DNA from 3 places in the Ruegeria sp. H9 genome. Region 2 is predicted to be linked to each of the others. Evidence: riboswitches for the same ligand, from Rfam matches in the RefSeq annotation. Region 2 holds a riboswitch; each other region holds the start of a gene.
What was found. Region 2 has a riboswitch for cobalamin ahead of ACR0CZ_RS03550 (hypothetical protein). Riboswitches for the same ligand answer to the same signal wherever they lie in the genome.
Positions count from the first base shown of each region.

Region 1 (7,405 bases), 910 kb from region 2:
CGCAGCCAATCGGCGGCATTTGGTGCTTTGAGCGACGGGGCAAACAGGCCGACGGCCTCAAAACCTCGCGCGCGCAAGCTGCGGATCAGCGCTGCGATTGGGGCTGTGTCCGCCGAGGTCAGATAAGCACGATAGAAGGTTACGATGATACGTTTCGCATCACCGGGCAGAGCGTTTTCTGCAGGGATCACGCCGTGATCTGGGCACCAGGCACCGCATTCGGGGATGGTCTTGGCGCCCATGACCGGACCTGCATACAACCCCGCAGCCAGTGCCATCTGCGCCAGAGCGGCCTGCGCCGCGACCTCACCGCCGGTGTCGCACAGATGCGCCAGCCGCCGCAGGGTCGAGACAGGCAGGGTAGAGTAATCATCCAGCCGCGTATCCTCGCGACCGTCTGCGGGCAGTACGGCCAGTGCAATCCCTTTGGCCTGCGCCAGCGCCAGAACCTGCTGCAAGCCGTACGCCCAATAGGGCACTCCACCGATCAGACGGATCAGGATGCCCTTTGCGCCCTCCAGTGTCTGCTCGACATATGTGTCGACTGAGAGGGGATGCTTCAGCGCCGTCAGATTGGCCAGCCGCATCGTTGGCATGCGTCCTTCAGGCCCACCTCCACGATGCCATCCCGCCGCGAAAGCGCCAAGGTCACTGTCGGAAAAGGACAGCACCACCAGGTCCGCCGGGCTCTGACCCAGATCGGTCGGGGTCTCGGTTTCTTCGAGCCCATGGCTTTCGCGGAAGACGACGTGCATAAGTCTTACTCGGCAGCCTCGGTTACACCCACGAGGATATCGCGGATCTCGGCCTCTTTGATATCGTCATGCTCGGCAATGACCACAAGGCGCGAGCGACGGTCTTCGCCGGGCTCCCACAGGCGGTCATATTGGTGACGCACGCGCGCACCGACGGCCTGAACCAGTAGGCGCATGGGCTTGCCCTGAACGGCGGCATAGCCTTTGACGCGCAGGATATTCAACTCGTTGGCCAATCGTTCAATCTTGGCGACCAGATCAATCGGATCGGTTTGCTCGGGCAGTTCAACGATGATGCTTTCGAAATCGTCATGCTCGTGATCGTGATGGCCGTCGTGATGGCTGGGACGCGCGTCCATGTCATCCTCGGCCGCGGCTTCTAGACCCAGCACGACGCGGACGTCCACGGCACCCTCGGCCACTTCGACCACGGGCATGGGGCGGGGCGCTTCGGCGGCGATGATCTCTTTCGCTTTCGCAACGCCTTCCGGGCCAGCCAGATCGGGCTTGGTCAGCAGAATGATGTCGGCGCAGGAAATCTGATCCTCGAACACCTCGGACAAGGGAGTTTCATGATCAATCGAGTCATCTGCCATGCGTTGCGCATCCACCGCCTCGACATTCGGAGCGAACCGACCAGCGGCCACGGCCTCGGCATCGGCCAGAGCAATCACGCCATCGACGGTGATTTTCGAGCGGATATCGGGCCAGTCGAACGCCTTCAGCAGCGGTTTTGGCAGGGCAAGACCGGAGGTTTCGATCAGGATGTGATCGGGGCGCGGCTCTAGTGCCATCAGGGCTTCAATGGTCGGGATGAAATCATCGGCCACGGTGCAGCAGATGCAACCATTGGCCAGTTCCATGATGTTTTCTGCGGGGCAATCAGGAATGGCGCAGGACTTCAGGATATCGCCATCGACGCCGACATCGCCGAATTCGTTGACGACCACCGCCAGACGCTTGCCCTGCGGGTTCTGCATCAGGTGTCTCACCAAAGTGGTTTTGCCCGAGCCCAAAAAGCCGGTGATCACAGTGACGGGGAGTTTCTCGAGATTGCTCATTTCAGGGCTCCAATCGGGGGAATGCGGGCCGCACAGTTTTTGCGGAAATGTTCGGGACGTTCGCGCCATTTGACCAAACCGTCCTCGGTGGCGAGGTATTTGGCTGCGCCTTCGACGATGGTTTCAACATGGTCGATCTCGTTCAGATGCTCATACACGAAAGTCCAGCGATCCGGTCCTCCGCGTAGCACGATCGAGCAGCCTTCATCGCAATTCGACAGGCATTCCACAGCTTTCAAGGTAATGCCTTCGGGCAGGCCCGCCTGTTCAAGCGCCTTGTGCAGCAACGTGCCGGGGCGCTGGGCGTCATCCTCGACAGGCAGCCCGCGACGGCAGGTAGTGCAAACCAGCAGTTCGACCGGTGCGGTCTCGGTCATGTCTCTCATCCCCCCAAATCCTCTTCGTGGGGGACGGGGTTTCATGCGGGCCGATCACAGCCCCACACCGGAACACCCCGTCCGGTTTCATCTTCGGGCGTTGGCAGGTCTCCCGGCTTGCGGATGTCAGAGGAGGCCTCTGTCGGATGTCCCGCCTTCCCGGCCATACTGCCAGTGGCTTTGGGCACCCTCTCCGGTCACGGTCGCGGGGGCGGCTGCGTTTGACGGCAAAAACCGCTGACGCATTCCCTTTTCATCTGCTCTCGCAGACACCAACGAAAGGGACATGCGGCAGGGCAGGGTTGCTTGTCAAGCGAGTCGCGCCGATCCGTGAAAAAGCGGATAAAAAGCGACCTGTCGGAGTCGCTGGGCGGCATGATACTTCTGCAACGACGTGCTGGCATGGCAGCAAGATGCGAACAGGAGGATACCGCGCATGAAAGTAGGGTTTATCGGGCTGGGGAATGTAGGGGGCAAGCTATCTGGATCGCTGCTACGAAACGGTATCGATCTGACGGTTCATGACCTGAACCCGGATCTGGTGACCGAATTCGTCGCCAAGGGTGCCAAAGCCGCCAAAAGCCCGGCGCAACTGATGCGCGATTGCGATGCTGTTATAACCTGTTTGCCTTCTCCTGCGGCCTCGGATGCGGTGATGCAGGAAATGTTGCCAGAGGTCGGCCCTGGCAAAATCTGGATGGAAATGTCGACCACTGACGAAGCCGAAGTCAAACGCCTTGGCGCAATGGTCATCGAACGAGGCGGCGCAGCGGTGGATTGCCCGGTTTCCGGCGGATGTCACCGGGCAGCGACGGGTAATATCTCGATCTTCGCAGGCTGTGATCGTGAGACTTTTGAACGTATCCTGCCATTCCTGACCACCATGGGGCGGCGCATTTTGCACACGGGCGATCTGGGCTCGGCCTCTGTTCTGAAGGTGTTGACCAATTATCTGGCTACCGCCAACCTGATCACCTGCGCCGAGGCATTGGTGACAGCCAAGGCCGCCGGTATGGACCTTGGAACCACCTATGAAGCGATCAAGATATCGTCAGGCACATCCTTCGTGCACGAGACCGAAAGTCAGGTCATCCTGAACGGCTCGCGCGATATTTCCTTCACCATGGATCTGGTGAAAAAAGATATCGGTCTGTTTCAGGAGGTCGCCGACCGTGCCGGAGTTCCTCTGGAGATAAACCCATTGATGATCAAGATTTTCGAAGATGGCATCGCGCGATATGGTGAGCGTGAACTGTCCCCGAACATCATCAGGCGGCTAGAGGACGCGACCGGACTGGAGATCCAGGCGCCAGGGTTCCCAACCGAGATGCTGGACGACGAGCCAGAAGAACCGGGTTATGAGGTGATCCCGCAGAATCGGTAGATCGATTAATCGGCAAGCATTGCGGCTGTCTGGCGACCTGGTTGGACAAAATTCTGGTGCTATTCTAAATAGGTCGACAGGAGTCCGACACCGGCACAGGCAAGAGAACAACTTATGACGAATGAGACCTTTCTCATCGTAACAACGATGAAAAACGAAGGGCCTTTCATGATCGATTGGGTGGCCTACAACCACGCAATCGGCTTTGATGACATTCTGATTTATACCAATGATTGCGCTGATGGTACCGATGCCATGGGCGAACGGTTGCAAGCGCTTGGCTGGGCTCACCACCAACGAAACAGACTGGGTCCGCGCGCCGCGCCGCAGGTTCGTGCATTTTCGCTTGCGCGGAGTCACCCAAGCTATCTGTCATCGGATTGGATTCTCAGTTTGGATGTGGACGAGTATATCAATATCCGTTTGCCCAATAGTGATATAAGAAGCCTCGTTGAGGCCAGCGGCGTGGCGGACGCGATCTCGATCTGCTGGCGCATGTTCGGAAACGCGGGTCAGAACGATTTCGTTGATCGACCCGTACCTGAGACTTTCTTTCTGGCCGCCACCGAAGACGGCTATCCGCATCATCGGACCAAAGGGTTCAAAACGCTGTTCCGCAACAACGGAAAATTCAGCCGTTTTCGCGCCCATCGTCCCAGGATCAATCCAGAAGATGCACCGAACCCTGACACGCCATACGAAGGCGTGTTGTGGCGGGATTCGGGCGGGAACCTGTACCCAGCAGACCAAGTGAAATGGAAAGCATGGCGTGGTTTCAGCCATAAATTCGCGCGCATTCATCATTATGCTGTGCGCAGCACTGATAGCTTTTTGGTCAAGCGCGACCGTGGGCGCACCAATCATGTGGGGCAGGATCAAGGGCTCAAATACTGGCTCATGATGAACCACAATGATGTTGAGGATCGCTCAATTCTGGAACACATGCCGGCTATGCACGACATCAAAGCTGAGATGATGGCAGATCCGCTATTGGCAGACCTTCATCATAAAGCATGTGAGTGGCACAGGTCGAAAGCCGAAGAATTGAGAGCCAGACCGGATTGGGTTGATCTGGTTGAAGCGTTGCAAAATTCCTCAACCGGAGAAGACGTCTATGGGTGAAGCTGTATCTGCTGAGGATCGCCGCAAGAAGCAAGCTGAGCAGCGCGAGCGGAAGGATTCCCTGCGGCGCGAAATGCTCAAGACCATGCCGCATGGACGGTTGAGCGTTGAAATTGGCGTTTGGAAGGGCGAATTTTCGCGGATTCTGCTGGAAGAGCTGCAACCCTCGAAATTGTGCCTCATCGATCCCTGGCAAGTACAGCAAGACCCGGATGGCGGTGCTTCGCTTGCCGGAGCGCGCACGCAAAAGGATATGGATCGGATCTACGATGCAGTAACGGGTAAATACAGCACCGAGATCGCCAAGGGGCAAATTTCGATCATTCGCGACTATTCGCGACCGGCGCTAAGCCTGTTTGAAGATCAGAGCATCGGGTTTGCCTATTTGGACGGCGACCATTCCTACGAGGGCGTAAAAACGGATCTGGATGCTTTGCTGCCCAAGATGATCGAAGGCGGCGTAATCATGCTTGACGATTATCACAGGCGCGGTTGGTGGAAAGATGACGTGATGCGTGCGTTCCACGAATTCCTCGGGGCAAATTCTGCGGGGCTGCGGCTCAAGGCCATCATGGGGGCGCAGGTGGCCGTCGAGAAACTTTGAGCCGAGATCATTTTTCTGATTATAGATTCGTGCGACGTAACCCAGGCTGGCTAGTGTCTTCCAGCGTCAACAGTGTTAAGCAACAAGTTCAGCGATGACGGATAGGGTTGTTGTCTAAGTCCGATCATCTTTGAATAGCGGCACTTTCCCAGGCAGACAGGAACTTTCTGCGCTTCAGCGTATCGAGGAACGTCAACAACGCAGGGTCCAGCGCTATCGCTGCGCTTTCGGTCGTGGAGTCCTGCGTGTCCAGAAGTGGCAGTGCTGCCAGTGATTCCGGATTCAGCGTGGTCAGGTGCCGGACAAAGGTTTCCGCTTCCTCCGGCAAGCGGCTTTTGCCAGTTACCATGGCGGTTCGCATCATCGTCGTCTGAAAATCCGAAGGCAGAATGATCTGAAGGGCATCCTTTCCTTCTGTTCGTACCGCCGCATAACTGCCAAGCACGTTGTAGGCCACCGCGATTGTACCATCCGCCAGGTCGTTAATCATGTCGCCCGAACAACAATAAAGCCGCACATCCAGGCCGCCCAATACCTCCATCAGTCGCCAATAGGTCTCCGAGGCGCGGGCGTCCTGCGTCGCGAACAAATAGCCCAATCCCGACTGGCGCACGTCATAAGTGCCGACTTTGCCCCGAAAATCATCCGGGCGGGCACGCAGCGCTTCGATCAGTTCCTGCCGCGTTTGCGGCATTGGTTGTCCTTCGAACGCGGTGCGGTTGACAACGATGGTTGCGGGTTCCGAAGTGAAGGCGAACAGGCTTTGATGCCATTGCGCCCAAGGGGGGTGCGGAAGATCATTAAGCGCCAGCGCATATCCGTCATTCGCGAGCTTCAGTTGCAGGTCCATCGCGCTGGAAACGACAACGTCGAACGCTTCTGGCGTGGCTCGGACGCGTCGGTCGATATCGGCCGTGCCGGTCACCAGATATTCGACCGATATCGCTGGATTCTGGGCGACGAAATCCTCGATCAGCGGCGCAAACAGGGCGGTATCGGTGCTGGAAATGACCCGCAGTCGGGGGCCGTCGGCACTTTCGTTGAATATTTGTCGGTCTTCCCAATCCTGAGCCCCTGCGCCGCTGGCGAACAGGCATAGGATCAGAGTGACAAGATAACGCATGCGCCGCCCTCCGCTTTGTTTGACAGTACCAGCGTGCCACCATGGGCGACCGCGACGTCCTGGGCAATGGTTAGCCCGAGGCCCGATCCGATGGTTCCTGCCGCGTTCTGACCACGTTCGAAACGTCTTGTGAGCGTTTCGATTTCATCGGGCGGAAAGCCTGGCCCCTGGTCGCTGACCGTGATCCGGGCTGTGGGTGATCCTGCGACATCGATGACTACGGTACTGTCCGCTGGCGCATATTTAAGCGCATTGTCTACCATGTTCCGCACCGCATTTTGGATGAGGATGGGGTCGCCCGAATACATGACCTGCGGATCGCCAGTCAAAGCAAGCGAAAGGTCTTTCATTTCAGCGATGGGCGTCAAGCGCTGGACAAGCTCTCGGATCAGAGTCACCAGATCGATATCCTCGCGCTCCAGATGGTCGGCGCGGAATGTGATCATGGCATGATCCAGTAGTTGCCCCGCGGCCCGAGAGCTTTCGTCGATAGCGCGCATCATTGATCGTAACGCCTCGCGGTTGTCTTCTCTCTCCACCCGTTGCAGCGTCGCCTCGGCATAAGACCTGACCGTTGCCAGCGGGGTGCGGACCCTATGGGCGGCCTCGGCGATAAAGTCCTCGGATTGGCTGAGAGACTGGTCCAGGCGTCCCATCAGCGAATTCAGCGATGACACCAAAGGCGCCATTTCACGCGGTACTGGTTTTTTGAATGGGCTGAGATCTTGCGGTCCCCGACGGGTGACGGATGTCGTTAATCTGTCGAGCTGGCCGATGGTGGCCGAACTCACCCAGAAGGACAATACAGCCGCAAGCACAAAGAACCCCAATCCCAAAAGGCCGGCATTGCGTGAGATTTGATCCAGCGTCTCCGACAGCGCATCTTGGGTCTGTCCCAGGGCCACTTCGATTTCTGTCTGATTCCCCAGCCCAACCAGTGTGCGGCTGGCACTGACCTGACGAACGTTTTCACCGCGCA
Region 1 covers NZ_JBQFNX010000001.1:1,686,363-1,693,767, forward strand. Annotated here, with positions in the region: gene cobN (cobaltochelatase subunit CobN) at 1-755, opposite strand, end outside; gene cobW (cobalamin biosynthesis protein CobW) at 761-1,816, opposite strand; gene ACR0CZ_RS08120 (DUF1636 family protein) at 1,813-2,193, opposite strand; cobalamin riboswitch at 2,279-2,485, opposite strand; gene ACR0CZ_RS08125 (NAD(P)-dependent oxidoreductase) at 2,591-3,577, shown strand; gene ACR0CZ_RS08130 (glycosyltransferase family 2 protein) at 3,692-4,699, shown strand; gene ACR0CZ_RS08135 (class I SAM-dependent methyltransferase) at 4,692-5,303, shown strand; gene ACR0CZ_RS08140 (ABC transporter substrate-binding protein) at 5,428-6,426, opposite strand; gene ACR0CZ_RS08145 (sensor histidine kinase) at 6,405-7,405, opposite strand, start outside.
Region 1: linked by a shared signal. The riboswitch ahead of ACR0CZ_RS08120 (DUF1636 family protein) and the one ahead of ACR0CZ_RS03550 (hypothetical protein) in region 2 are both predicted to bind cobalamin.

Region 2 (7,405 bases):
TGACCATCGACGGTGGCGTTCAGGGCGAGGATGATCTCGGTGATACTCTCGGCCACAACCCGGTCCTTCAACCGGGGGATGCGCAATTCATCCGGGCCGACTCCGTCCAAAGCCGACAACGTGCCGCCCAAAACGTGATAGCGGCCCTTGAAGACCCCGGCGCGCTCCATCGCCCAAAGATCTGCGACGTCTTCGACTACGCACAGTTCTCCGGTTGCGCGGGCCTCATCATTGCAGATGTCGCAGATATCAGTGGTGCCCACATTGCCGCAGTTCAGGCATTCACGGGCAGTTACGGCTACCTGCTGCATGGCGTCAGAAAGCGGCGTCAGCAGCAGGGCGCGTTTGCGGATCAGGTGCAGGACTGCGCGGCGGGCCGAGCGGGGGCCGAGACCGGGCAGCTTGGCCATCAGGTCGATCAGATTGTCGATGTCACTGTTCGAACTCACCGTGAGACCCTCGCAATTGGGCCAGGGAAACACGCCCCGGCCATAGATCCGTCAGGAGGGTGTATCAGAACGGCAGCTTGATGTCTGCGGGCAGGCCCATGCTTTCGGTCAGCTTGGCCATTTCTGCCTGCGAACGTTCCTGCGCCTTGGTTTGGGCGTCCTTGATCGCGGCGAGGATGAGGTCTTCGACTACTTCCTTATCGTCACCGTTAAAGATCGACGGGTCGATATCCAGACCTTTCAACTCGCCCTTGGCGGTCGCGGTGGCCTTGACCAGCCCGGCACCGGATTCGCCGACAACCATGATGGTGTTCAGCTCTTCCTGCATGTCAGTCATCTTGGTCTGCAGATCCTGCGCGGATTTCATCATCTTGGCCATGTCACCCAGGCCGCCTAAACCTTTTAGCATCGGTAATCTCCTGTCACTCGATTTGTGGCCTAGATACGAAGCGTAACCGCGCGGCACAAGAGGTCAGGATACTCCCGCCCGTCGTCAAGGTCTTTGGCAAGACCTTTCCTCCCGTTGGGCCCGGCAGCGCGCAAGGCGGGCTGCCGGGCCCAAAGCCGCTCAGGGGTATCGGCGTCAGCCGATGGCCCGTGGCGGGTGCGGGAGCATTTGGTTGAGGTGCGCTTATGCTCGAAAGTCAGTCCTCTTCAAACGGGTCCCATTCGTCTTCGACCTCGGGCAGGGCTTCGGTTTCGACTTGAGCGGCGCGTTGTTCTGCGGTTTCGATGCTCTTGATCCGCGCTTTCGGGAAATGAGTCAGCACTGCTTGCACCAGAGGATGCTGTTCAGCCTCGGCCTTCAGTGCCAAGTCTGCAGCGTCCCGTACCTCGGCAATGGTCGGTGCGTTGCCCTCAGCGACAATAGAAACGGCCCACCGGTTGCCCGTCCAACGCTGCAGCGACGCGCCCAATCGTTGTGACAGGTCGGTCGGGGCGTTGTCGGTTGGGGCGAACTCGATCCTGCCCGGTTGGTAGGATACCAGACGCACGCCGTTTTCGACCTCGACCAACAACTTCACATCCCGGTTGGCTCGGATCAGTTCGACCACATGTTCAAATGTTGGATAGCGTGCCAGCGCTGCCTGCACATCCTGGGCCAGCGCGGCCGTTGGCCCGCCTGCGTTGCCGCCGATTCCCGATGCGGCATAGGCCGATCGGGCCACAGCCTGTGGCGCGGCAGGAGCATGTCCCGGCGCACCGATTCCCTTGCCGGGGCCACCATTGGGCGGCGGAGGCGTATCTTGCAGACGCTTGATCAGCTCCTCCGGGCTAGGCAAGTCGGCCACATGGGTCAGGCGGATCACGGCCATTTCCGCAGCCATCATTGCGTTGGGTGCGGCGGAAACTTCCTCGAGCGCTTTCAGCAGCATTTGCCACATGCGTGTAAGGACTCGCATGGGCAGAGCCTCGGCCATTTGTTGACCTCGGGCGCGTTCGTCGGGGGAAACGGTGGGATCTTCGGCGGCATCCGGGGTGATCTTGACCACCGAAACCCAATGCGTGATTTCAGCCAGATCGCGTAAGACGGCGAGTGGATCAGCCCCTTCGGCATATTGCCCGCTCAGCTCGGTCAACGCGCCTGCAGCATCGCCGCGCAGGATCATATCCATCAGATCCAGCACCCGGCCCCGATCGGCCAGCCCCAGCATCGCGCGCACCTGATCCGCGCTGGTTTCACCGGCCCCGTGCGAGATCGCCTGATCCAGCAGTGAGGTCGCATCGCGCGCCGATCCCTCGGCGGCCCGGGTGATCAACGATAACGCATCCTCGGCAATCTGTGCCCCTTCGGCACCTGCAATTTTGCGAAGCAGTCCGATCATATCCTCCGGCTCGATCCGGCGCAGATCAAAGCGCTGGCAACGGGACAAGACGGTCACCGGGACCTTGCGAATCTCGGTGGTGGCAAAGATGAACTTCACGTGTTCGGGGGGTTCTTCCAGCGTCTTGAGCAGCGCGTTGAAAGCGCTGGTCGACAGCATGTGAACCTCGTCGATGATATAGATCTTGTAGCGCGCGGATGCAGCGCGATAGCGGACGCTGTCGATGATCTCGCGGATGTCATTGACACCGGTGCGGCTGGCGGCGTCCATCTCCATCACATCGACATGGCGGCCCTCCATGATGGCTACGCAGTGTTCACATTGACCGCAGGGTTCGGTGGTAGGGCCGCCGCTGCCATCGGGACCGATGCAGTTCATACCCTTGGCTATGATCCGAGCGGTCGTCGTCTTGCCGGTACCGCGGATGCCGGTCATGATGAAGGCCTGCGCGATCCGGTCCGCCTCGAAGGCGTTTTTCAGAGTGCGCACCATGGCGTCCTGACCGACTAGATCGGCAAAGGTTTCGGGGCGGTATTTGCGGGCAAGAACCTGGTAGGCGGGGCTGGGCGTCTCGGTCATGTCTGCTCTGTCGGATTCGCGTTACGCCGCAGCGTAGAGGCCCCCGCCGCCCGCGTCCACAGCCGGCCGGGACGATTTTCATTTTGGAATGCGTGGGTATGCGGCTAAAATCCACTCTATTCTATTTACTGGACCAGTATGTTGTTGGGTGAAGTTTGTTTGGGGGGAGATTATGTCGCAACTGGTGGTTTATGCGTTGCAGGTTGGCGGAGGCACCTTGGCCTTGTCCTCGATGCCTGGGCGTGGAGGAACGTATACAGAAGACCTTGATCTTATCGCAGACTGGAAGCCGGGACTTGTGATCTCGATGACCACTGAGGTCGAGATGATTCAGGATGGTGCGCGGAATTTTGGCGCTGATATTCAGGGGCGTGCCAGCAGATGGGTGCATTTGCCGATCGAAGATTTTGGCACGCCACCCAAAGAGATTTTGGACCGCTGGCCCCGCGTTGGCGCGACCGCACGTCAGGCGTTGTCAGGTGGTGGCCGTGTGCTAGTGCATTGCCGTGGTGGCTGTGGCCGATCCGGGATGGTGGTTCTGCGTCTGATGGTTGAATGCGGTGAACGGCCTGAGGCGGCATTGAAGCGATTGCGTACGGTGCGTCCTTGCGCAGTCGAGACAAATGCCCAGATGCTTTGGGCCGTTGAACCGGCCCGTGTTCAAGCCGTTTGACGGCTTAGACACCAACATGTGGCGAGATTTCGCCACCGTTGTGCTGCACCAGAAGCGAAGCCTCAAGCATGGCGCAAGGAGGATTCCTTAGCAGGTGTGCGGGTAGGCTGCGGTACTCGGTTCCGAACATCATGTCTGCGTAGTCATCCAGCCGGCCGGTATCGATTTCAGGATCGGTTCCGCAGAATACACGTATCTGGTCGCATTGGGCGCGAAAGCGGGCGGTGCATCCTTCCGGGCAGTGCGACAGATCTATGGTGCCTTCAATCTCAAACTCAGATTTCGTGACCGGTTTTGTGGCGGACATGGCCTGCGTCAGAGCCCGCGCCATTTGCGCCAGTGCGGGGCAGGTTGCCCCAGTACGTTGGCACACGGTCGCCGCGAATTCGTGCGTTTTAGTCTTCCAGATCATCAATGCGCCCTCCGCGCGCAGGGCGAGGGCGTGGTACAGGTTGGTCCGTGCGGAGCACGATCAAACCCGTCCCGGACACCCCGCCCGAGTTTCGGTTCTACATCCGATGGCAGGTCTCCTGACTTGCGGGTCATCGCTTTGCCGACCTTCCCAGCCTTCGAGGCCAGTGGTATCTCGGCATTGCTCTCCGCTTACAGTTGCGGGGGCAGTCTCGGACTAGGTTCTTTCCGGATTTATCCGGGCAGAACCGCACCGTGTTCCCTTTTCATCCCGGCCCGATTGGGCGCGAGAACCATCGCGACATGGCTAGCGGCTGCGCCGTGCCCGAGTCAAGAAGATTGCGTCAGGCAAGTGACGTATGGTCCAGTCACGTCAACCTTGACTTGAGGCGCTTCGGGTGAACTGATCAGTTCAGTCGGTATTGGAGGGCACCATGTTGGACACGCAGCAGGCGGTTGTGACCGAGGATTTTCAAATCCCGTCCGGCCCGGCAATGTTGTCGGCGCGGCTTTACCGTCCGGTTGCCGACCCCGAAAAGGTGGTCGTCATAAACGGTGCGACTGGGGTGCCGAGGGATTACTATCAGTACTTCGCCCGATGGCTCGCCGAAGAACAGGGCATGGCCTGCCTGACTTACGATTACCGGGATTTTGGTCACTCTTTGGTGGGTTCGCAAAAGCGGTCAAATGTCACCATGGCCGATTGGGCGTTGATCGACATTCCATCCGCCCGGGCCGAGATGCGCCGACGGTTTCCGCAGGCCAAGCTATGGAGCATCGGTCATTCCTTGGGCGGAATGTTTGGCCCGATCCAACCCGATATCGATCAGATTGACAGGATGATCTGTGTCTGTTCGGGTCTGGTAACGCTGGCGGATCACCCTTGGCCTTATCGCGCTTTGGCGGCGTTGTTCTGGTTTGGTCACGCGCCGCTGGTGGTCAAGGCGCTTGGCTACCTGCCCGGACGGTTGGTCGGGTTTGGATCGGACCTGCCTGCCCAAGTCTATTGGCAATGGCGCAAATGGTGCACCGCCCCCAAAAGCTATGTGCCAGAGATCGGCACGACACTGCCCGTCGCCCGCTGGGAAGACTTGGGCAAACGTGTCGATCTGTTTACCTTCGCAGATGATGAAATGGTGCCGCCGGATGCTGTCTGGCGTCTTGCCGATCTCCATGGACCCAAAGCCGGGCGCCATCTGCTTGCACCAAGCGAATTCGGAGTATCCAAGATCGGCCATATCGGTGCATTCGCAAGACGGAATGCGGCAGTCTGGCCTAGGCTGATCGCCTGATAGCGCTGGGCACCGGTAGGCCGTTGCCCAGCTTCGTTATAGCCCTTTACGGGATTTTTTCTCGTGCATCACGCTGCGCACCATCTTGCCGAACGCCTTGTCGCGGGCGCGGGCCTGCGCCACCGAAGCGGAATTGTGTTGGTCTTCGCGCCGCAGCTTGCGCCAGCGGTCCAGCCGCGCGGGATCAAGCGTACCAGCGTCGATTGCCGCCTGCACCGCACATCCGGGCTCGGTCTCGTGCTGACAATCCGAGAAGCGGCAATTCAGGCTGAGGTTTGAGATGTCCGAGAACACCTCATCCAACCCCTCTTGCGCATCTAGCAGACGTAACGCGCGCATGCCGGGCGTATCGATCAGCCAACCGCCGTTGCGCATGCGATGCAAGGCGCGTGCAGTTGTTGTGTGCCTGCCGCGCGCATCATCTTCACGGATACCTGCGGTGGCCTGATCCTGCCCCGTCATCCCGTTGGCGAGCGTCGTTTTCCCAACGCCGGATGATCCAAGCAAGGCGCTGGTTTGTCCTTTCGGACACCACGACAGAACTTGTTCGAGATCGCCGTGATCCAGCGCGTTGACCGCAAGTACCGTCAGAAACGGGGCGAGCGATTGGGCTTGATCTACATAAAGGCTCGGATCATCGCACATGTCCGATTTGGTCAGAACGACCACCGGATAGCAGCCTGCCTGATGCGCCAGCGCAAGATACCGCTCCAATCGTGGCAGATTAAAATCGGCGTTGCAGGAACTGACGATGAACAGCACGTCTACATTTGCAGCGATCAACTGCGCTGCAGCTCCGGTACCTGCCGCTCGGCGTTGAAGCTGGCTTCGCCGGTCAAGCATACGGCGTATTCGTTTGTTTTCATCCACCAGAACCCAATCTCCGACGGCATATGCACCGGTTGATTGATCCGGAGATAACAAAGGCGATTCACCTTCAGGGCTCAGCCCGATCAGTCGATCCCGGTGTACTGCCGAGATGCGATACGGAAGAAGTGACGGATCAGCCGTATGCTGAGCCGCGAAATGAGAGGACCATCCGAGGTCCGATAAGGAAAGTAACATTGGTCTGCCTGTGATCAGAAACAGCAATCCTGTCGAATGGCAATCGCGCATCCGCCGGCGACGTGTTCAGGCAATCAGTTGATCGGAAAGGATCAGAACCGGTCTGCCCGAAGGGTTTTTGCTACAATCATAAACGCCCTCCTGCGGCTGATAGGTTCTAAGTGAGAGGTTGGACATCGACCCAAGCGGGGCTCGTTGTGGCTGCTTCCTTCCGGACCTGACCAGGTTGGCGAGGCGCTCGCCCGCGCCAACCTCTCAGAGCCGATATAGGTGCATCCCCTGAAAATGGCAACCCGTCAGAAGGTCAGATGAATACGCATGAAACCATCCGCATCGTCGGGCAGAATGCGTGGATGATACTCAGCAAGCTCTGCAACATGGTGTAGCGCGCGCGGCCCCGTTGTCAGGATCGCGCCCTGCCTTTGGTTTGGTACAAAAGAAAAGGGGCGCGGTGCATGCGCAAGTGGGTCGGCGGGCAGTGTGCCAGCGACGTATTTGCATAGAATATCCTGTATGCTGATCTGAGGCAGGTCAATCATACGGGCTTGTCGCGCAATTGGAAAATGACCACCGCCATTGGCGCGGTAGTTATTGGTGGCGACAAGGAAACTCTGGTCAGGCGCAATCGGCTGCCCATCGAATTCCAGGTTGCGTATGCGGGAAAATGCCGGATCAATCACTCGACCGAGCGTATCGAACCGCGCCGGTTGCGAAAGATCGATCTGGTAGGTGACGCCATGCAGGACATCGAAGTTGAAGCCCGTGCGCTGAGGATCGGCAAGATCGATCGGGGCGTCTGATCCAAGTTGATGGAACAGCCCGGCTGACATCTCAAGCCAGTCCCGAATCTGAGAACCTGAGGCCAGCACCGCGCGCAATTCATTAGGAAAGACACTGAGATCGGCGATATGTCGAACTGAAATCTCGCCTGAGGGGATATCCGTGTAGTACTTGCTTCCTGCGCGCCCGCCGAACTTTGCCGGGGCGGCTGACGATATGATAGGCAAATCTGCCCAGTCGGTATCGACCAAATGCGGGCGTAGGGCAGCGGCCTGAGCCGCCGCAACCAAGGCCAGACCGCGATCCGGTACGCAATATGTGAAGTAGCTG
Region 2 covers NZ_JBQFNX010000001.1:772,880-780,284, forward strand. Annotated here, with positions in the region: gene recR (recombination mediator RecR) at 1-449, opposite strand, end outside; gene ACR0CZ_RS03535 (YbaB/EbfC family nucleoid-associated protein) at 514-858, opposite strand; gene ACR0CZ_RS03540 (DNA polymerase III subunit gamma/tau) at 1,094-2,854, opposite strand; gene ACR0CZ_RS03545 (phosphatase domain-containing protein) at 3,027-3,527, shown strand; gene ACR0CZ_RS03550 (hypothetical protein) at 3,532-3,939, opposite strand; cobalamin riboswitch at 4,031-4,251, opposite strand; gene ACR0CZ_RS03555 (serine aminopeptidase domain-containing protein) at 4,373-5,230, shown strand; gene rsgA (ribosome small subunit-dependent GTPase A) at 5,267-6,295, opposite strand; RNA gene ffs (signal recognition particle sRNA small type) at 6,455-6,553, opposite strand; gene ACR0CZ_RS03570 (bifunctional 2',3'-cyclic-nucleotide 2'-phosphodiesterase/3'-nucleotidase) at 6,592-7,405, opposite strand, start outside.

Region 3 (7,405 bases), 190 kb from region 2:
CATATCAAAGCCTTGTGCGGGACCGTCGCATTCATTTGCATCGACGCACGGCGGAAGCCCTTGCCGCCCAACCGGAAGCCGCCCGACAGCCTGAACAAATAGCGCGGCACTGGGAACTGGCCGGTGAAACAACGAAGGCGGTGGCCGCCTGGTCGGAGGCCGCGCGGCTGAACCTGAGGCGCCACGCAAATCGCGAAGGGGCTCAGCATGCCCGAAACGGATTGCGGCTGTTGGACGAGTTGCCCGTAGACCAACGCGATAAAGCTGAATTGAACTTGCAATTCCTTCTGGCCGCTGCCGAACGCGTGCATGTCGGTTATGGTGCCAAGCCCGCAATTGATGCCTTTGGGCGCAGTTTTGAACTGGCTGAAAAGCTGGGCGACAGGCGTACTCTTGTGCGCGCGGGCAGGGGTCTGTTTACCGCTGCAATGGTCAAAGGTGATTACCAGAACGCCGAGCAATGGGGGCAAGCGATCATCGATGCGTATGACGATCACCACACCCGAATGGTCGGAAACTACATCTGTGGGGCCGCGCTATCCCCGCGCGGTCGGTTTCAGGATGCGGCAGCAGCTCTGGAACAAGCGGCGTCTCATGCGGATGCGCATTGCGCCGAAGCTGGAAACAGCCCCGATATTGCAGCCGTGATACAAATCGAGAGTATGAGCGCGCTGGTCGACAGCTTTCAGGGCAAAACTGAGGTGGCACTCGCCAAAGCCAAGCGGGCAGTTGACGCCGCGATGGCGTCGGGCCAGCCCTTGATCATCGCAAATGCAATGCACTGGTTGACCGAAATCCACATGCAAATGGATCACCCGGATTATGCGCGCATGGCCGAGGCGCTGAGCGCGGCTGTTCAGGACAAGGGCGGCCCTTATTACCAAGCTGTTGCGACGGCCCATCTTGCCGGGGCTGCCATCAGAACCGGCGAGGCCACAGAGGGCGTGGCCATGCTGCAGGCCGCTTGGGGAAGGATGCACGCAACGGGTGCCGAGGCGGCTGGCGTGCTCGTCAACACCGAGCTCGCACGGGGCTATCTTGCTCTGGGTGAGATTCAGAAAGGGTTGGATGCGGTGGAGGCTGGCCTGACATGTGCAGAAAACACTGACGAGCGGAACTATGAGGCTGAAATCCACCGGATCAAGGCAGCCCTTCTACTGGAACAAGGTGCTCCGTTCGACGCGGCTGAGGCGGCTTTGCGTGAAGCTATAGCCGTGGCGAATGATCAGGGCGCGGCGCTGTATGAATTGCGCGCGCTGAGTGATCTTGCCTGCATCCGGCCAGCCGATACGGAAGTTGCCGCGCGGATTACTGAGCTGGAAGAGCGCGCGGTCGCGTCTTAGGTCCCGCCGGGACGTCGACCTAAAGTGCAGTCTTCGGGTTGCAGGTCCAAGCCAACAAAACGCGCCACCTGCGAGAATGACGAAGTTTTCTTCAGCAACTGAAAACCTTTCTCTGAAAAAGTCTCAGCCGAGTACAAATTTTTGGATACCATCGGGTTGTTCATAAGCTGCGTGATCGCGTCATACGCCACCATCGATGTCATCAGATCGCCCATGATCACATCGCCCTTGTGCTGTTCCGCAAAGAGACCAGGGAACAACTCGACCCTATTGACGTCGCAATAGAGCCGGCTCAGGTCGGCAATCAATTCTTCCGCAAACGGCTGATCACCAATCATCTCAGTAAAGCTTGAATGCGGTTTGCGGCAGAAATGATGACGATAAGTGTTCAGCGACGGAAGACGCGCCTTACGCGTCAGGGCAATCGTAGCTTCGACAGGGGCAGGAGCACCGGGCGCAGGCCTTTGGAACAGGAAATCGGGCGTGTTGCGCAGCGACATGCGGGCCGCAGGTTGGCGCGACAATGATCGGATCATTTCCGCCAAGCCTGTTTGTTCGACCAGTCGTGGATTGAATCTGAACCCCTCCGGGCCAACCTGTGCGCCGTCGATTATAAATCGCTCGGGGATCATCGAATGCCAGCGGTAGAGCAAATTGAACTCAATCGCGATCTGGTTGGAATGATGCCACGGTTGCCAGCGATTGACGCCAACGGGTAGTTTGAAAGGCATATTGGCGATGTGGGCGATGTAGTCCTCAAGCACAAGCTTGATCAGCAATGCGATCAAGGTGCAGCGTGTAGTCTGGAACACACGCTCTTTATCCCAGCCTGATATGCCGCGCTTTTCGCGCCACAACAGATCGGCAAAGGTGTTATGGGCGCGCAACATCAGTGTATTGATCGTGATATAGCCTATCGTACCATTGCCATTATCGAGCCCGGTTGCATGAAAATCGAGCAGTAGCTGGTCGATTGCGTGATCGCTGAGACCCGGATGCGCCCGTTTCACCGCATTCCACAGCTTGCAGGGATCGTGCAACGGCTTTCCGCAATTCTCGCCAGTGGCGAGACTGCCATCAAAAGGGGGTGCTAGCTTAACACCACCGGATTGGTTTTTTTGAAACAGCTTCGGAGCCCACATCTCGCCCTGTGTATCCAGACGAAAGGCCAGCCGGTGGGTTAGTTCATTGGTATCGGGATCGCGTTCGCGCAGCATGTCGGTCTGAAAATCGTTCAGCCCGTAGATTTGGCACAGATCGACTTCGTGGTTCGAATCCGTCTGATCAACCGGTCCTTTCGCCCCAAAGGTGCGAAGGAAACTGTCGGTAAACCATTGTGCGGCCGAGATAAACAATAGTGTCGATCCTTGCGGGCACATCAAGGTAAGCGGGCTGCCATCCATTTGTGTCCGTCGGCGAAAGAGATCAGCAACTTCGCTTTCCGACGGCAGGACGGGTGAGAGGTCTTCTGGCGTCGTATGCCGACCGATCCAGCGATGGGAAAACACGCCGGGCCATGTCGTGTAGTCTGTGCCCATTGTATAGGGCCGCGGTCGGTGGATCTTCGCGGCGTTTGCAAGCCTGATCGCGGCCAAATAACTCGTAACGGGTGGGGAGATCTTGAATCCGAGTTTGATCAGATCATCAACGTCCAGCATCAATACATCTCCGTTTGGTCATCGGTTCGGGAACCGGGCGCGGGCCAGGCTAAGATAGGTTCTGAGCCGGATCGCATTAATCGGTCCTAAAGGTTCGTGATCTGCCGTGACACGCCAGGGCGAGAAGCTCATCGCGTCGCCATTCTGCGGATCAAATTCTGCACCTTTGGGAATCGTGATATCCGCCACGGGCGTGACGGTATGATGGTACGGATCAAGAGGTGCATCTGGTTGCGGATCGCATGCCCACCGGATGCGATTGTCTAGCACATCGAACTCGTCGGCCGGGCGCGGGGGCTCAATCACACACAGCTCGAAGTGATTATCTCCATCGGCCACGTCTTGCCGCAAACACTGACCGATCCCATCTGGGTCGTCTAACGGATGTGCCGGAACTTTTGGTTTAGCGCTGCGGGCCAGGTATCGGACTGTTAGATCGGGGCCCAGCCGATACGGTGTTGTCGACCAGAAATGGACCTCAAAAGGCGAGTGCATATAGTTCGAGGCGAAATCACTCGCGACGCGAAACTGACGCTTGCCTTCACGAGTGAGGAAGGCGCGAAATCCTGCGCGCAGCCCTTTGGTGATCAACCTAAGGCTCCATTTTCGTCGCCCTTTGATCGCGTGCTGGACCGCTTGTAATGTGGCGACAAGTCTGCCCAATCGCTCATATTCATCGGGGACGTAGCTGGGAAACACATCCTGATCGACCAATACAAAATCGAACTCGTCGCTGAGTTGTGTGGTCCCCAGATGCGCAAGTGCTTCGGCGTCGATCAGCTTGGGGCCAGGCACGTCAAAAAGCTTGATCGCCATCCCGTGGGCATCCGATTTCCGGTCATCCAGATGCGCGCCGTTGGAAAAGCGAAGTGCGGCTGAATAGGCAGCGGGCTGTTCAAACAGGCCGTGACGGAACTGTTCTGGTAGATCGTTTCTGACGGTGAATGTTGCAGCCACGCACCCGTGACTGCGCCCATGCTGAGCCCTTAAGCGATGGCCTTTCCACCGTGCAACGGCCTCGAGATTGTGGTCAATGACATCATCAACAATATCCGGCGGCAATGCGTTTTGCGAAACATGTGTCAAAGAACCGTCTCCTTGGATAAACCCAGGCAATGATCAAACAGGGGCAAGGCGCTGACAAAGCTAAACCTCTAAATTTGTTCAGCTTACCTCAGATTGTCTAATTTCCAAACACACCAACTATGGACAGCCGTGGCCAGACAAATTCGGCGCGCAGCCCTACCCATTCGGTTGGTGCTTCGGACACGTGGTTGCCGGCGCTCGATCCTCGACCAGAGTTGGGCGCCTTCGACTTTATCATTGACGTGTCCGGTGTTCTCGGGCACTCAATCGATTGATGGTTCCCGGTGGTGTTGCCGCGGGATGAAAAGGGAATACGGTGAGGTTTGCCAAAAGGTGCCAATTCCGTAACTGCCCCCGCAACTGTAAGCGGTGAGCAAGGTCAAACAGCCACTGGTCCACAGGGTCGGGAAGGTTGGCCGAGCGCGGACCCGCAAGTCAGGAGACCTGCCATCAGATGTTTAACCAACCCGGGGCGGGGCGTCCTGGAAGGAGGCTTTGATGGCGCGTCAATCGCGTGTTTACATTGTCGGCAGCTTCCGCATGCGCTTGGAAACAAGTGGAGTGGACCATGCCAGATACGCCTGATCATTTCATTCTAGTCTGCGAAAGCTGCACTGAAGGGCTGCCCCTTGATGAAATTTGCGATGCGTTGACTGGGAAATTACCTCGCAGTTTTGCGATCCGCGCGTCGTCTTGCATGGCAGGCTGCGATAGTCCCAGAACGGTTGGGTTCCAGGCCGTAGGAAAGGCGCAATACCTTTTTGGTGGCATTCAGACCGCGGATGAGGTGCAGGCGCTGGCTGAGTTTGCAGCGCAGTATCGTGAAAGCCCGGATGGCTGGACAAATGCCACTGATCGCCCGCAGGCGTTGTCCAATAAAACCCTCTCGCGCATGCCGCGGATCGAACAGGGGGCATCGCAATGACGTTGCCACCCTTTCTGATTGCCGAAAACCTTGAGTATTATGCCCTTAACGGAGATGTCCTGTTGCAGGGCGTCTCGTTCGAGTTGGACGAGGGTTCCATTCTAGCCATCGCCGGCCCGAACGGGGCGGGGAAAACGACGCTTCTCAATCTGTTGTGCGGCGCTGAGCCGCTGGCACTTGGCGATGTTCGGATCAAAGGACGCAGTCTGAAACAGCTCACGGCCAAAGAGCGTGCGCGCATGATTGCAGTGGTAGGTCAGCAGGAACTGCCCGATGGACGCTTGGCGTTACGCGATTATGTTGCGCTGGGGCAAATACCCATCCGTGCGGACCGCTCTGCCGAAGGCCACGCGCAAGAGCTGGACCGGATTTTAGACCTGACCGGTCTCGCCAATCTCGCGGACAAGCGCATGGCCCAACTGTCCGGAGGCGAACGTCAGCGTGCCCATATCGCGCGTGCTTTGGCGCAGAACCCTTCGTTGCTGTTTCTGGACGAACCGACCAACCATCTGGATCCTGATGCAAAAGGGCGGATGCTGTCTTTGGTCGCCGAGCTTGGGATCACCGTGGTCATGATCGTACACGATCTTGTCATGATCCCCGAATTCGCCACACACGTGGCGCTGATGAAATCGACCCGCATGATCGAGTTTGGGTCGGTGGACAAGGTGCTGACACCCGAAAGAGTCCGCGAAACTTTTGGCGTTGATTTCCTCTGCTTTCTCCACGAAGGCCGCGTGATCCCGGCGCTTGATATTCGAAGAACTACAGTCTCAACTTAGTCGAAGGAACACACTGAGATGAAATACATCTGGCCCGTGGCGTTGGCCACCGCCATGGCAAGCGGTGCTGCTGCGCAAGAAGTCACCGTAGACAACTGCGGCGAACCGCTGGTTTTTAATACCGCGCCCGAGCGCCTGGTTGTGCATGACATGAACATGACCGATATGGCCTTTGCATTGGGTCTGCAGGACAAGATCGTCGGCCTGACCGGCATCACCGGCTGGTACAAGACCAGCCCTGATTTTGATGCCCTGCGTGGCGACATCCCCGAGCTTGCGCCAAAATATCCGACCGTCGAAAATTTGGTGGCGGTTGAACCCGACCTGTTCTTTGCCGGTTGGTACTATGGCATGAAGCCGGGTGGTGATGTGACCCCAGATACATTGGAACCGTTCGGAATCAAGACCATGGTTCTAACCGAAAGCTGCGTCCATCTGGACAAGGATCGCCCCGAAGCCAGCATGGATCTTCTATTTGGCGATGTGTTGCGCTTGGGCAAGGTGATGCAAGTCGAAGACAAGGCCGAGGCTTTGGTCTCGGGCTGGAAAGAGCAGCTGGCAGCGATCGAAGCCAAGACTGCTGAACTGCCCAGGCCCCGCGTCTTTCTTCTGGATGGTCCTGCAGATGCTCCGTTTACCGCCGGTAAATTCGCGATTCCCGATGCGATGATCACAGCCGCCGGTGGTGAAAACGTCACTCATGACATGGACACGAGCTGGGGCCGCACTTCGTGGGAGGCCGTTGCCGCATCGAACCCGGAATTCCTGGTTTTGTTGGATTATCAGACCGGCAATGGCGCCGAGGACACCTTCAAGTTCCTGCAGGAACATCCCGTCATGTCCCAGACTGACGCCGTCAAGAACGAACGCTGGATCGGATTGCGCTACGAAGAGCTGACGCCGGGACCGGCAAATATCGAAGCGATCTCGAAGATGGCGCGCGCGATGCATCCGGGTCAGAGCTGATATGGGCCGATTGGGCCTGACATTGTTGCTGGGGGCGGTCGTTCTGACCGCCCTTTTGCTGATTTCCACGATCTACGGCACAACCTCGATTCCTTTGTCCGACACCTTCACCGCGATATTGCGCGGTACCGGGTTGCAGGACGGAGAGATGTCGCCGCTGCATAGGATCGTATTCGACCTGCGACTGCCCCGCGCGTTGTTTGCAGCCGTGATCGGTGCCGGGCTGGGCATCGTTGGCGTGGTGCTGCAAACGACCACACGTAATGACCTTGCCGATCCATTTCTGTTCGGCCTGTCCTCGGGCGCGGCAGCGGGGGCGGTGTTTGTAATTACCGTGACCGGAGATATTCTGGGTTTCTGGACTCTGCCTCTGGCTGCCTTTTGCGGCGGTCTTGTGGCGTCGGGCATCGTGCTGGCGCTGGTTCATGGGCTTCGCACCAGCGCACCGGAGAAGCTGATCCTTGCGGGTCTGGCTGTGTCGTTTTTGTTTTCGGCCATCACCAACTATCTGATCTTCGCCGGTGATAGCCGCGCCGCCCATTCTGTCATCTTCTGGATGCTGGGGGGGCTGGGCCTGGCCCGTTGGGAGACGTTCCCGCTGGTGTGCATCGGTCTGCTGCTGATCCTGTGCTATTCGCTTTATCG
Region 3 covers NZ_JBQFNX010000001.1:587,171-594,575, reverse strand. Annotated here, with positions in the region: gene ACR0CZ_RS02630 (adenylate/guanylate cyclase domain-containing protein) at 1-1,343, shown strand, start outside; gene ACR0CZ_RS02625 (peroxidase family protein) at 1,340-3,001, opposite strand; gene ACR0CZ_RS02620 (catalase family protein) at 3,020-4,087, opposite strand; cobalamin riboswitch at 4,346-4,553, shown strand; gene ACR0CZ_RS02615 (DUF1636 family protein) at 4,656-5,012, shown strand; gene ACR0CZ_RS02610 (ABC transporter ATP-binding protein) at 5,009-5,794, shown strand; gene ACR0CZ_RS02605 (ABC transporter substrate-binding protein) at 5,813-6,760, shown strand; gene ACR0CZ_RS02600 (iron ABC transporter permease) at 6,762-7,405, shown strand, end outside.
Region 3: linked by a shared signal. The riboswitch ahead of ACR0CZ_RS02615 (DUF1636 family protein) and the one ahead of ACR0CZ_RS03550 (hypothetical protein) in region 2 are both predicted to bind cobalamin.